DNA from 2 places in the Microbispora triticiradicis genome. Region 2 is predicted to be linked to the other one. Evidence: riboswitches for the same ligand, from Rfam matches in the RefSeq annotation. Region 2 holds a riboswitch; the other holds the start of a gene.
What was found. A riboswitch is a leader RNA that binds a small molecule or an ion and turns the genes downstream of it on or off. The one in region 2 is predicted to bind cobalamin.
Positions count from the first base shown of each region.

Region 1: linked by a shared signal. The riboswitch ahead of FED44_RS07050 (ribonucleoside-diphosphate reductase subunit alpha) and the one ahead of FED44_RS19575 (CbtB domain-containing protein) in region 2 are both predicted to bind cobalamin.

Region 1 is NZ_VANP01000002.1:441,233-446,066, reverse strand. Features, by position in the region: gene FED44_RS07050 (ribonucleoside-diphosphate reductase subunit alpha) at 1-1,279, opposite strand, end outside; cobalamin riboswitch at 1,412-1,621, opposite strand; gene FED44_RS07045 (Bug family tripartite tricarboxylate transporter substrate binding protein) at 1,667-2,629, opposite strand; gene glmS (glutamine--fructose-6-phosphate transaminase (isomerizing)) at 2,836-4,653, opposite strand; gene FED44_RS07035 (hypothetical protein) at 4,662-4,834, opposite strand, start outside.
Region 2 is NZ_VANP01000007.1:101,116-105,949, forward strand. Features, by position in the region: gene FED44_RS19565 (ABC transporter ATP-binding protein) at 1-492, shown strand, start outside; gene FED44_RS19570 (CbtA family protein) at 532-1,287, opposite strand; gene FED44_RS19575 (CbtB domain-containing protein) at 1,298-1,510, opposite strand; cobalamin riboswitch at 1,540-1,741, opposite strand; gene cobF (precorrin-6A synthase (deacetylating)) at 1,770-2,528, shown strand; gene cbiE (precorrin-6y C5,15-methyltransferase (decarboxylating) subunit CbiE) at 2,525-3,745, shown strand; gene cobM (precorrin-4 C(11)-methyltransferase) at 3,742-4,494, shown strand; gene FED44_RS19595 (cobalt-precorrin-6A reductase) at 4,482-4,834, shown strand, end outside.

The DNA of each region.
Region 1 (4,834 bases), on a different contig from region 2:
CGTCTCCCTCGGGGGTCAGGTGGGCGGCGAGGTTGACCGAGCCGAGGTTGCACACGGCGGTCTCCCCGTCGCTGGTGACCTCCAGGATCTCGGTGCACAGGTTGGACAGGTGGATGACGTTGCGCGGCAGCGCGGTCTGGTTGGAGGCGCGGTTGGCGGCGTCCTTGAAGGTCATCCAGCCGTTGCCGGTCTGGGCGAGGGTGCGCATCATCCGGGCGTAGAGGGTGCGGGCGGGCACCTGCCGGACGTACCGCCCGGAAGCCTCCAGCTCGCGATACCGGGCGTCGAACGCCTCGCCCCACAGGTCGGTCAGCTCGGGGGTCTCCTTGGGGTCGAACAGCGACCACACGCCGTCCGCCTCGACCCGGCGCATGAACTCGTCGGGCACCCAGTTGGCCAGGTTGAGGTTGTGGGTGCGGCGCGACTCCTCGCCCGTGTTGTCGCGAAGCTCCAGGAACTCCTCGATGTCGGCGTGCCAGGTCTCCAGGTAGACGCAGGCGGCTCCCTTGCGCCTGCCTCCCTGGTTCACCGCCGCCACCGACGCGTCGAGCGTGCGCAGCCAGGGGACGATGCCGTTGGACAGGCCGTTGGTCCCCCGGATCAGCGACCCGCGCGAGCGCACCCGGGTCCAGGCGACGCCGATCCCGCCGGAGTACTTCGACAGCCGCGCCACCTGGCCGTACCGCTCGTAGATGCTCTCCAGTTCGTCGCGCGGCGAGTCGAGCAGGAAGCACGACGAGAGCTGCGGGCGGCGCGCCCCGGAGTTGAACAGCGTCGGCGAGCTGGGCAGATAGGCGAGCGCGGACATCAGCCGGTACAGCTCGGCCGCCTCGCCGACGCTCGCCGACAGGCCGCAGGCCACGCGCAGCAGGAAGTGCTGCGGGCGTTCGAGCACCCGCCGCGTGACCGGATGCCGCAGCAGGTAGCGGTCGTAGACCGTGCGCAGCCCGAAGTACTCGAACCGGTCGTCGGCCGCCGGGTCGATCAGCGCGTCCAGCGCTTCGGCCTCGTCGGCCACGAACGCGGCGACGGCGTCGCCCAGCAGCCCGGCCGCGTGGGCGGCCGCGACCGACTCGGAGAAGGCGCGCACCCCCTGGCCCGCCGTCTCCTCCTCGATGACCCGGGCGAGCAGCCGCGCCGCCCGCCGGGAGTTCTCCGGGTCGGCGACGACCCCCGCCGCCGCCTCCTCGATGGCCCGCCAGACATCCGCGGTCTCCCCCGCGCCGCGCGGCCCCGTGCCGGGGCGCGCGGGCGCGGAGACCGGGTCGGTGATCGTCATCGGTCGCCCTCTCCTCCTCGTCTCCTGACCCGGCCGGCCGGAGGGGAGGGGACGCCGCGGCGCACGCGTGCGACGGCACGGCCTGCGGGCGGCGGGCCCTCCCTCGGGGCACGGCGCGGGCGCGCGCGGTGACTCCGCGCGCGGTCGCGGGCAGGTCTTCGGGCTCGCGGGCGGCCGGCGGGACACACGCCCGCCGGACCTACTGGCCGTCGCTTCCCGGTGCGCTCACGCACCAGTGCTCTGTGACGGCGGTCGTTCCCGCTCACCGCTGCGGGGCAGCCCCGGATTCACACCGGGTTCCCTCTTGCCTCACCGAGGTGAACCAGCGACGCGATGGATCCTACATCTAGTGGGCGATCTCGCAAGCGGCCCTACAAGTTGTGTTGCTCACCGGATTCCGAGATCATCGAGAAGCAGGGCCGTACGACGCGCCTCGCCCGTGAGCCACTGCCGGAACTCCTCGCCGGCGAGCCACATCGGCGTCCAGCCGTTGCGCTCGCACAGGCGGAGCCAGGCGGGCGAGTCCGCGACGGCCCGGCACAGGCCGATCAGCGCGTCGCGCTCGCGGGCCGCCACCCCGAGGGGGGCGAGCAGGCCGGTCCAGTTCGCGTACGCCACCCGCACCCCCGACTCGGTCAGCGTGGGCGCGTCCAGGCCGGGCAGGCGCTCGGGAGCGGAGACGGCGAGCGGGCGCAGCCGCCCGGCCCTGACGTGGGCGGCGACGTCGCCGCGCCCGCCGAAGGCGAGCGCGGTCGTCCCCTCGGCCACCGCCGCGACGGCCCGGGCGGGGCTGTCGAAGGCCTCGTACGCCGCCAGCCGCGGATCGGCCCCGAGACCCCGGGCGGTCAGGCCGAGCAGCAGGTGGCCGGGCCCGCGGTCGGGCCCGCCCGCCACCTTCACCCGCTCCGGGGTGCGCAGCAGGGCCGCCGCGACCTGCTCGAACGAGCGGTAACCCGAATCGGGGGAGGCCACCAGCACCTGCCACTCCCCCGCCAGCCTGGCCAGCGGCACCGTCCGGGCGGCGAACGGCCCCGCGTCGCCGGGCGCGCGACCGAGCGCGCAGTCGGCCAGCAGGAGGGGGTCGGCGACCATCAGCCGGTCCGGCCGTCCGACGGCGAAGCGTCCGACGGCCGACGCGCCGCCGCCCCCAGCGTCCCGCGTGACCAGCACTCTGCCGGCCCAGCGGCGGGCCTCGATGAGGGACTTCAGGCTCCGGGCGACGCCGTCCCCCCAGCACTCCGGCGGGCCGGGGACGAGGAGGGAGAGCTCCCCGCGGTACGGAGGCGCCGGGGTGCCGCATCCGCCCGCCAGGGCCAGGACCCCCAGTGCGAGAACCGTACGGCGTCGCATGCCGGCACCCTCCCCCCGAAGAGCCCCTTATGCGGACAGACTATGAGCAACCACCCCATGTCATGACATAACGGACGTTACGGATGTGGCGATCGGCGGATCGGCGAGCGCGCCGCTCATGTCGTCGGTGCCGATCGGAGGCGCGGTGACAGATGCGCACCGTCCGGCTCGCGTCCGCGACGCGAGCCGGACGGGACGTGGAGGAGCTACTCGACCGTGACGCTCTTGGCGAGGTTGCGGGGGCGGTCGACGTCGCGGCCGAGGGCGACGGCCGCGTGGTAGGCGAACAGCTGGAGCGGGATCGTGAGCAGGATGGGGTCCAGCTCCACCTCGTTCCTGGGCACCACGATGCAGTCGTCGGCCGCCTCGGAGGTGCGGTGGCCGACCATGAGGATGCGGCCGTGCCTCGCCCGGATCTCGCCGAGCGTGGTGAGGTTCTTGTCCAGCAGTTCGTCGTCCGGCACGACCGCGACGGTCGGCAGCTCGGGGCTGATCAGCGCCAGCGGGCCGTGCTTGAGCTCGCTCGCCGGGTAGGCCTCCGCGTGGACGTAGGAGATCTCCTTGAGCTTCTGGGCGCCCTCGCGGGCCACCGGGTAGCCGCGGACCCGGCCGACGAACATCATGCCCGGCGCGTCGGCGTACTTCTTGGCCAGCTCCCTGATCCGGTCCTCCAGGGTGAGGATCTCCTTGATCTGCTCGGGCAGCCGCCGCAGGCCGTCGCAGATCCTGCGCCCGTCGGCCGGCGACAGGTCCCGTACCCGGCCGAGGTGCAGGGCGAGCAGCGCGAACGCCACGGCGGTGGAGGTGAACGCCTTGGTGGAGGCCACCGAGACCTCGGGCCCGGCGTGCAGGTAGATGCCGCCGTCGGTCTCCCGGGCGATGGCGCTGCCGACCGTGTTGACGATGCCGAGCACCCGGCCGCCCTTGCGCTTGAGCTCCTGAACCGCGGCGAGCGTGTCGTACGTCTCGCCCGACTGGCTGATGGCGACGTACAGCGTGTCGGGCTCGACGACCGGGCTGCGGTAGCGGAACTCCGAGGCCGGCTCGGCGTCGGCGGGGATGCGGGCCAGCTCCTCGATGAGCTGCGCGCCGATCTGCCCGGAGTAGTACGCGGACCCGCAGCCGATGATCTTCACGCGGCGGAAGGACCGGGTCTCGCGGGCGTCCATGTTGAGGCCGCCGAGGTGGGCGATGTGGAACCGGTCGTCGATGCGGCCGCGCAGGGTGCGGGCGACCGTGTCGGGCTGCTCGGAGATCTCCTTGAGCAGGTAGTGCTCGTAGCCGCCGTTGTCGTAGTGGCCGGCGTCCCAGTCGACCGTGAACGGCTCCTTGGCGGTCTCCCGGGCGTCGCTGGTGAACGTGTTGAACCCGTCGGCCTTGATGACCGCGAGCTCGCCGTCCTCCAGGTGGACGACCTGCCGGGTGTAGCGGATGAGCGCGGCGACGTCGGAGGCGGCGAACATCTCCTTCTCGCCGAGGCCGAGGACGATCGGGCTGCCGTTGCGGGCGACCACGATCTCGCCGGGGCGCTGCGCGTCGACGACGGCGATGCCGTACGTCCCGACGACGCTCTTCAGCGCCCGCAGCACGGCCTCCCGCAGCGAGTCGGTCTCCTTGACCATCCGCCCGACGAGGTGGGAGAGCACCTCGCTGTCGGTCTCGCTCTCGAACTTCACGCCCTCGCCCTCCAGGCGGCGGCGCAGCTCGTCGGCGTTCTCGATGATGCCGTTGTGCACGACGGCGATCCGCTGCTCCTGGTCGAGGTGCGGGTGCGCGTTCACGTCACTGGGCGCGCCGTGCGTGGCCCACCGGGTGTGCCCGATCCCGATCGTGCCCTTGAACTTCGCGGGCACCGCCGCCGCCAGGTCGGCGACCCGGCCCTTGACCTTGCGCGTCTTGAGACTCCTGGAGTTCACGATGGCGAGGCCTGCCGAGTCGTAGCCCCGGTACTCCAGCCGCTGGAGACCTTCGAGCAGGATGGGCGCCGCATCCTTCGGCCCGACGTAAGCGACGATTCCGCACATAACCGCTCCTATCCGTAAACGATCCTCCGGAGCTGGCGCAGGGTCAGCTCCGGTGCCGCGACACGCCTTCCCGCGAGCTCGGCGGAGATCCTGGGGAAGATCTGGTCGTTGGTCAGCCCCCTCGACTTGAGTTCGCCGTGGCGGCGCCGCACGTAGTCTTCCGCGGGCTCGCCGAAGTACG
Region 2 (4,834 bases):
TCCGTACGGGAAAACCTCGCGTTCGCCCGGCCGGGCGCGACCGACGCCGAGATCCGCCGGGCCGCGCGGGCGGCCCACGTCACGGAGTTCGTCGAGTCCCTGCCGCACGGCTTCGACACCCTGATCGGCGAGCGCGGCGTCAAGCTCTCCGGCGGCCAGCGGCAGCGCATCGCGCTCGCGCGCGCCATTCTGCGCGACGCCCCCGTCCTGCTGCTGGACGAGGCGACCAGTGCCCTGGACTCCGAGAGCGAGATCCTCATCCAGGAGGCCCTGTGGCGCCTGATGCAGGACCGTACGGCACTCGTGGTGGCGCACCGGCTCAGCACCGTCGTCCGCATGGACCGCCTGGTCGTGCTCGACCGGGGACGCGTCGTCGAGCAGGGCACCCACGGCGAGCTGCTCCAGGCCCAGGGCTCCTACGCCCGGCTCTGGCACCACCAGTCCGGGGGCTTCCTCGTCGAGGACGACGCCCCCGACGCGCTCCACCTGTGACACACCGGCTTCACGCGGAGCGGGTGGTCCCGACCCGGTTCAGCGCGTCGCGGCGGGCCGGAGCCCGGCCTCCCGGGGGGTTCCCTGGCGCAGGGAGCGTTCGGTCAGGCCGCCGAACAGGAGGCCGATGGCTCCCCACAGGACGAACTGGATGCCGAACGACGCCACTCTGAACCACCACAGCGTGTCGGCGGAGAAGTCGTCGGGAACCTCGTCGATCGGAGGCATCACGGCGTACGAGACACCGACGAGGACGGCGTAGACGACGACGCCCGACAGGGCGGCGTTCCAGGTGCCCAGGCGGGACGACAGGGAACGGCCCGCGTACGCGGCGACCGCCGCCGCCAGGAGGGCGACGAGGATCATCGCGAAGTACAGCGCGGTCCGGCGGCCGATCGAATCGGGGTTGCCGACGGCCGGGGGACTGGCCGGGTACTTCAGGATGGGGGTCACGTACACGACGACGAAGCCGGCGGCGGCGACGGTGAGCGCCGTGGCGCGGGCGCCGAGAGCGCCGAGGCGACCGTGGGCGAAGGCGTACGCGATGGAGTAGAAGCCGCCGAGGGCGGCGCCGTAGACGAGCAGGGCGGTCAGCAGGCCGGCGGTCTCCTGGACGGTCCGGCTGACGAGTTCCGGTTCGGTGGCCTCTCCGGCGGCCGCCGCCTTGGCCTCCTCGATGGAGATGGCGGCGGCGACCTGGGGTTCTCCGGCGAACCAGGCGACGACGTACGCGAGCAGCGCGGCGGCGAGGCCGACGAGCATGCCGCGCACCAGCAGGGAACGCATGGTGGGCATCGGGCGGGCCTCAGTGGCAGGGGAAGCCGAGGAGGTGCCGGCCGTCGTGCACGAACTCGTGCACGGTGTGCCCGCTGATGAGGTGGGTGGCGCCCTGCTCCGCGCCGACGAAGTAGAGCAGGATGAGCCCGGCCACGGCGGCGAAGACCGCCCAGGGCAGGATCTCACGCACGGGGATGGTGACCGGCAGGGGCCGGGAGACGGGGACGGCCGGCTGAGCCATGTGATTCTCCTCACGGGGTCGCTCGCCCCGGTGATGGAGGACAACGGGTCAGTGTCCTGACTCCCGGGTCATCGTGTCGCCCGAACCTTCCAGCCGTCGCGGCCGTGGTGACGAGCGGGAGACACTCCCCGGTCACAGTGGCGGGACCGTCCTGGATTCACACCAGGTTCCTGCGCACCGTCGCCTCTGTCTTCTTTTGTCGCCTTGAGCGTGCACCGTCCGCATAAGTACGTCAAGCCGGGGTCCATACTCGTGACCTATGAAGCGAGTCCTGATCATCGGCATCGGCGCCGGGGACCCCGCCCACCTGACCTTCCAGGCCGCCGCGGCCATCGCGGAGACCGACGTGTTCTTCCTGCTCGACAAGGGAGCCGTGAAGGACGGCCTGGTGCGGCTGCGGCGCGAGCTGATCGCGGCCCACGCGCGGGAGCCGTACCGGACGGTCGAGGCGCGCGACCCGGAGCGCGACCGGACGAGCGGCGCGTACGTGGAGGCGGTGGCCGACTGGCGGGCCCGCCGGGCCGACGTCTACGCCCGGCTCATCGCCGAGGAGGTGCCGGAGGACGGCGTCGGTGCGTTCCTCGTCTGGGGCGACCCCGCCCTGTACGACAGCACGATCGCGATCGTCGAGGACGTCCTGGCCAGGGGCGGAGAGCCGTTCGACTATGAAGTGATCCCGGGGATCAGCAGCGTGTCGGCGCTGGCCGCGCGGCACCGCGTCAGCCTGACCAGGGTCGCCAGGCCGCTGCACATCACGACCGGCCGCCGCCTGCCCGCCGACGTCGAGGCCGCCGGCGACATCGTGGTGATGCTCGACGCGGGCTGCGCGTTCGCGGACCTGCCGGAGGCCGCCGACGCCGACGTCTACTGGGGCGCGTACGTCGGGACCGAGGACGAGATCCTCGTCGCCGGGCCGGTGCGCGAGGTCGCCGGCGAGATCCGGCGGCTCAGGGCGGAGGCGCGCGAGGCGCACGGCTGGGTCATGGACACCTACCTGCTCAGGAAGCCCGCCCGATGACGCCGGTGTCGGTCGTCGGGATCGGCGCGGACGGCTGGGCCGGTCTCGCCGACGCGGCGCGCGCCGAGCTGGTCGCCGCGGACGTCGTGGTCGGGTCGGCCAGGCAGCTCGCCCTGCTGCCCGCGTCGGTGGCCTCCGAGCGGGTGCCGTACCCGTCGCCGCTGGTCGCGGGGCTGCCGGGGCTGCTCGACGCGCACGCGGGACGGGCGGTCGCGGTGCTCGCCAGCGGCGACCCCATGTTCTTCGGCGTCGGCGCGACGCTCGCCCGGCTGCTCGGGCCGGACCGGCTGCGGGTGCTGCCGCACGTGTCGTCGGCCACCCTGGCCTGCGCGCGGCTCGGCTGGGCCGCCGAGGAGGTCGAGACCGTCAGCCTGGTCGGACGGCCGCTGGCCGCGCTGACCGCCGCGCTCGCGCCGGGCCGCCGCGTCCTCGTCCTCAGCGCGGGCGCGGACACGCCCGCACTGGTCGCCGCCCTGCTGACCGAGCGGGGGTACGGCGCGAGCCGCGTGACCGTCTTCGGCGATCTCGGCGCGGCGACCGAGTCCCGCCGCGACGGCACGGCCGCGGACTGGCCGGCCGGTGAGACGCCGCCCGCGCTGAACGTCGTGGCGGTGAGCTGCACAGACGTCCCGTCGGCGGTGCCGCTGGGGCGGGTGCCTGGGCTGCCGGACGAGGTGTACGAGTCGGACGGGCAACTCACCAAGCAGGAGGTGCGGGCGGTCACCCTGGCCAAGCTGGCGCCCCTGCCGGGCGAGCTGCTCTGGGACGTGGGGGCGGGCTCCGGGAGCGTGGCCGTCGAGTGGCTGCGCGCGCATCCGTCGTGCCGGGCCGTCGCCGTCGAGCGCGACCCCGTCCGCGCGGACCGCGTCAGGCACAACGCGGACGCGCTGGGCGTGCCGCGCCTGCGGGTCGTCACCGGAGCCGCCCCGGGCGCGCTCGGCGGGCTGCCCGCCCCGGCGGCCGTCTTCGTCGGCGGCGGCGTGACGGGGGCCGGTGTGGTCGAGACCTGCTGGGACGCCCTCGCCCCGGGCGGCAGGCTGGTCGCGAACGCCGTCACCGTGGAGTCGGAGGCGGTCCTCGCGGGGTGGCACGCGCGGCTCGGCGGGGACCTCGTTCGGTTGTCGGTGCAGCGCGCCTCGCCGGTGGGCGGCTTCACCGGGTGGCGTCCCCTGATGCCGGTGACCATCTGGACGGCGCGGAAGGAGCGCGAGCAGTGACGGTTCGATTCATCGGTGCGGGGCCCGGCGCGGCCGACCTCATCACGGTGCGTGGGCTGCGGGCCCTTCAGGCGGCCCCGGTCTGCCTGTACGCCGGGTCGCTCGTGCCGCGCGACCTGCTCGCCGACTGCCCGCCGGACGCGCGGCTCGTGGACACCGCGAACCTCACTCTCGACGAGATCGTCGCCGAGATGACGGCGGCGCACGAGGCGGGGCTCGACGTGGCGCGGCTGCACTCCGGCGACCCGTCGGTCTTCAGCGCGGTCGCCGAGCAGATGCGCAGGCTCGACGCGCACGGCGTGCCGTACGAGGTGATCCCGGGGGTGCCCGCCTTCGCGGCCGCCGCCGCGGCGCTGGGGCGGGAGCTGACGGTTCCGGGGGTGAGCCAGACGATCATCCTGACCAGGACGTCGGCGCGCGCCACCCCGATGCCGCCCGGCGAGGAACTCGCGACGCTGTCGGCGAGCCGCGCCACGATGGTGCTGCACCTGGCCGTGCAGCGGATCGCCGCCGTCGTGGCCGACCTGCTGCCCGCGTACGGCGCGGACTGCCCGGTGGCGGTGGTCGCCCGGGCCAGCCGGGACGACGAGGAGATCATCAGGGGCACCCTGGGCGACATCGCCGACCAGGTGGTCGCGGCGGGGATCAGGCGGACCGCCGTGATCGTGGTGGGGCGGGCGCTGACGGCGCACGAGTTCCCCGACAGCCACCTCTACTCGGCCGCGCGGGACCGCGCGTGCTCGTCCTGATCCTCGGCGGCACGGCCGAGGCCCGGGCGCTGGCCGCCGAGCTGGCGCCGCTGCCGGGCCTGCGGGTGGTGTCATCGCTGGCCGGCCGGGTCGCCGATCCCCGGCTGCCGGTGGGCGAGGTCAGGTCGGGCGGCTTCGGCGGCCCGGACGGGCTCGCCCGGTGGATCGCCGAGCACGGTCCGCGGGTCGTGGTGGACGCCACGCATCCGTTCGCCCAGCGGATGAGCGAGTCGGCGGCGCACGCGTGCGCGGCGACCGGGACGCCGCTGCTCGGGTTGCGGCGTCCCGGCTGGTCGGAGGGCCCGGAGGACGTCTGGCTGCGGGTGCCGTCGCTCCGGGC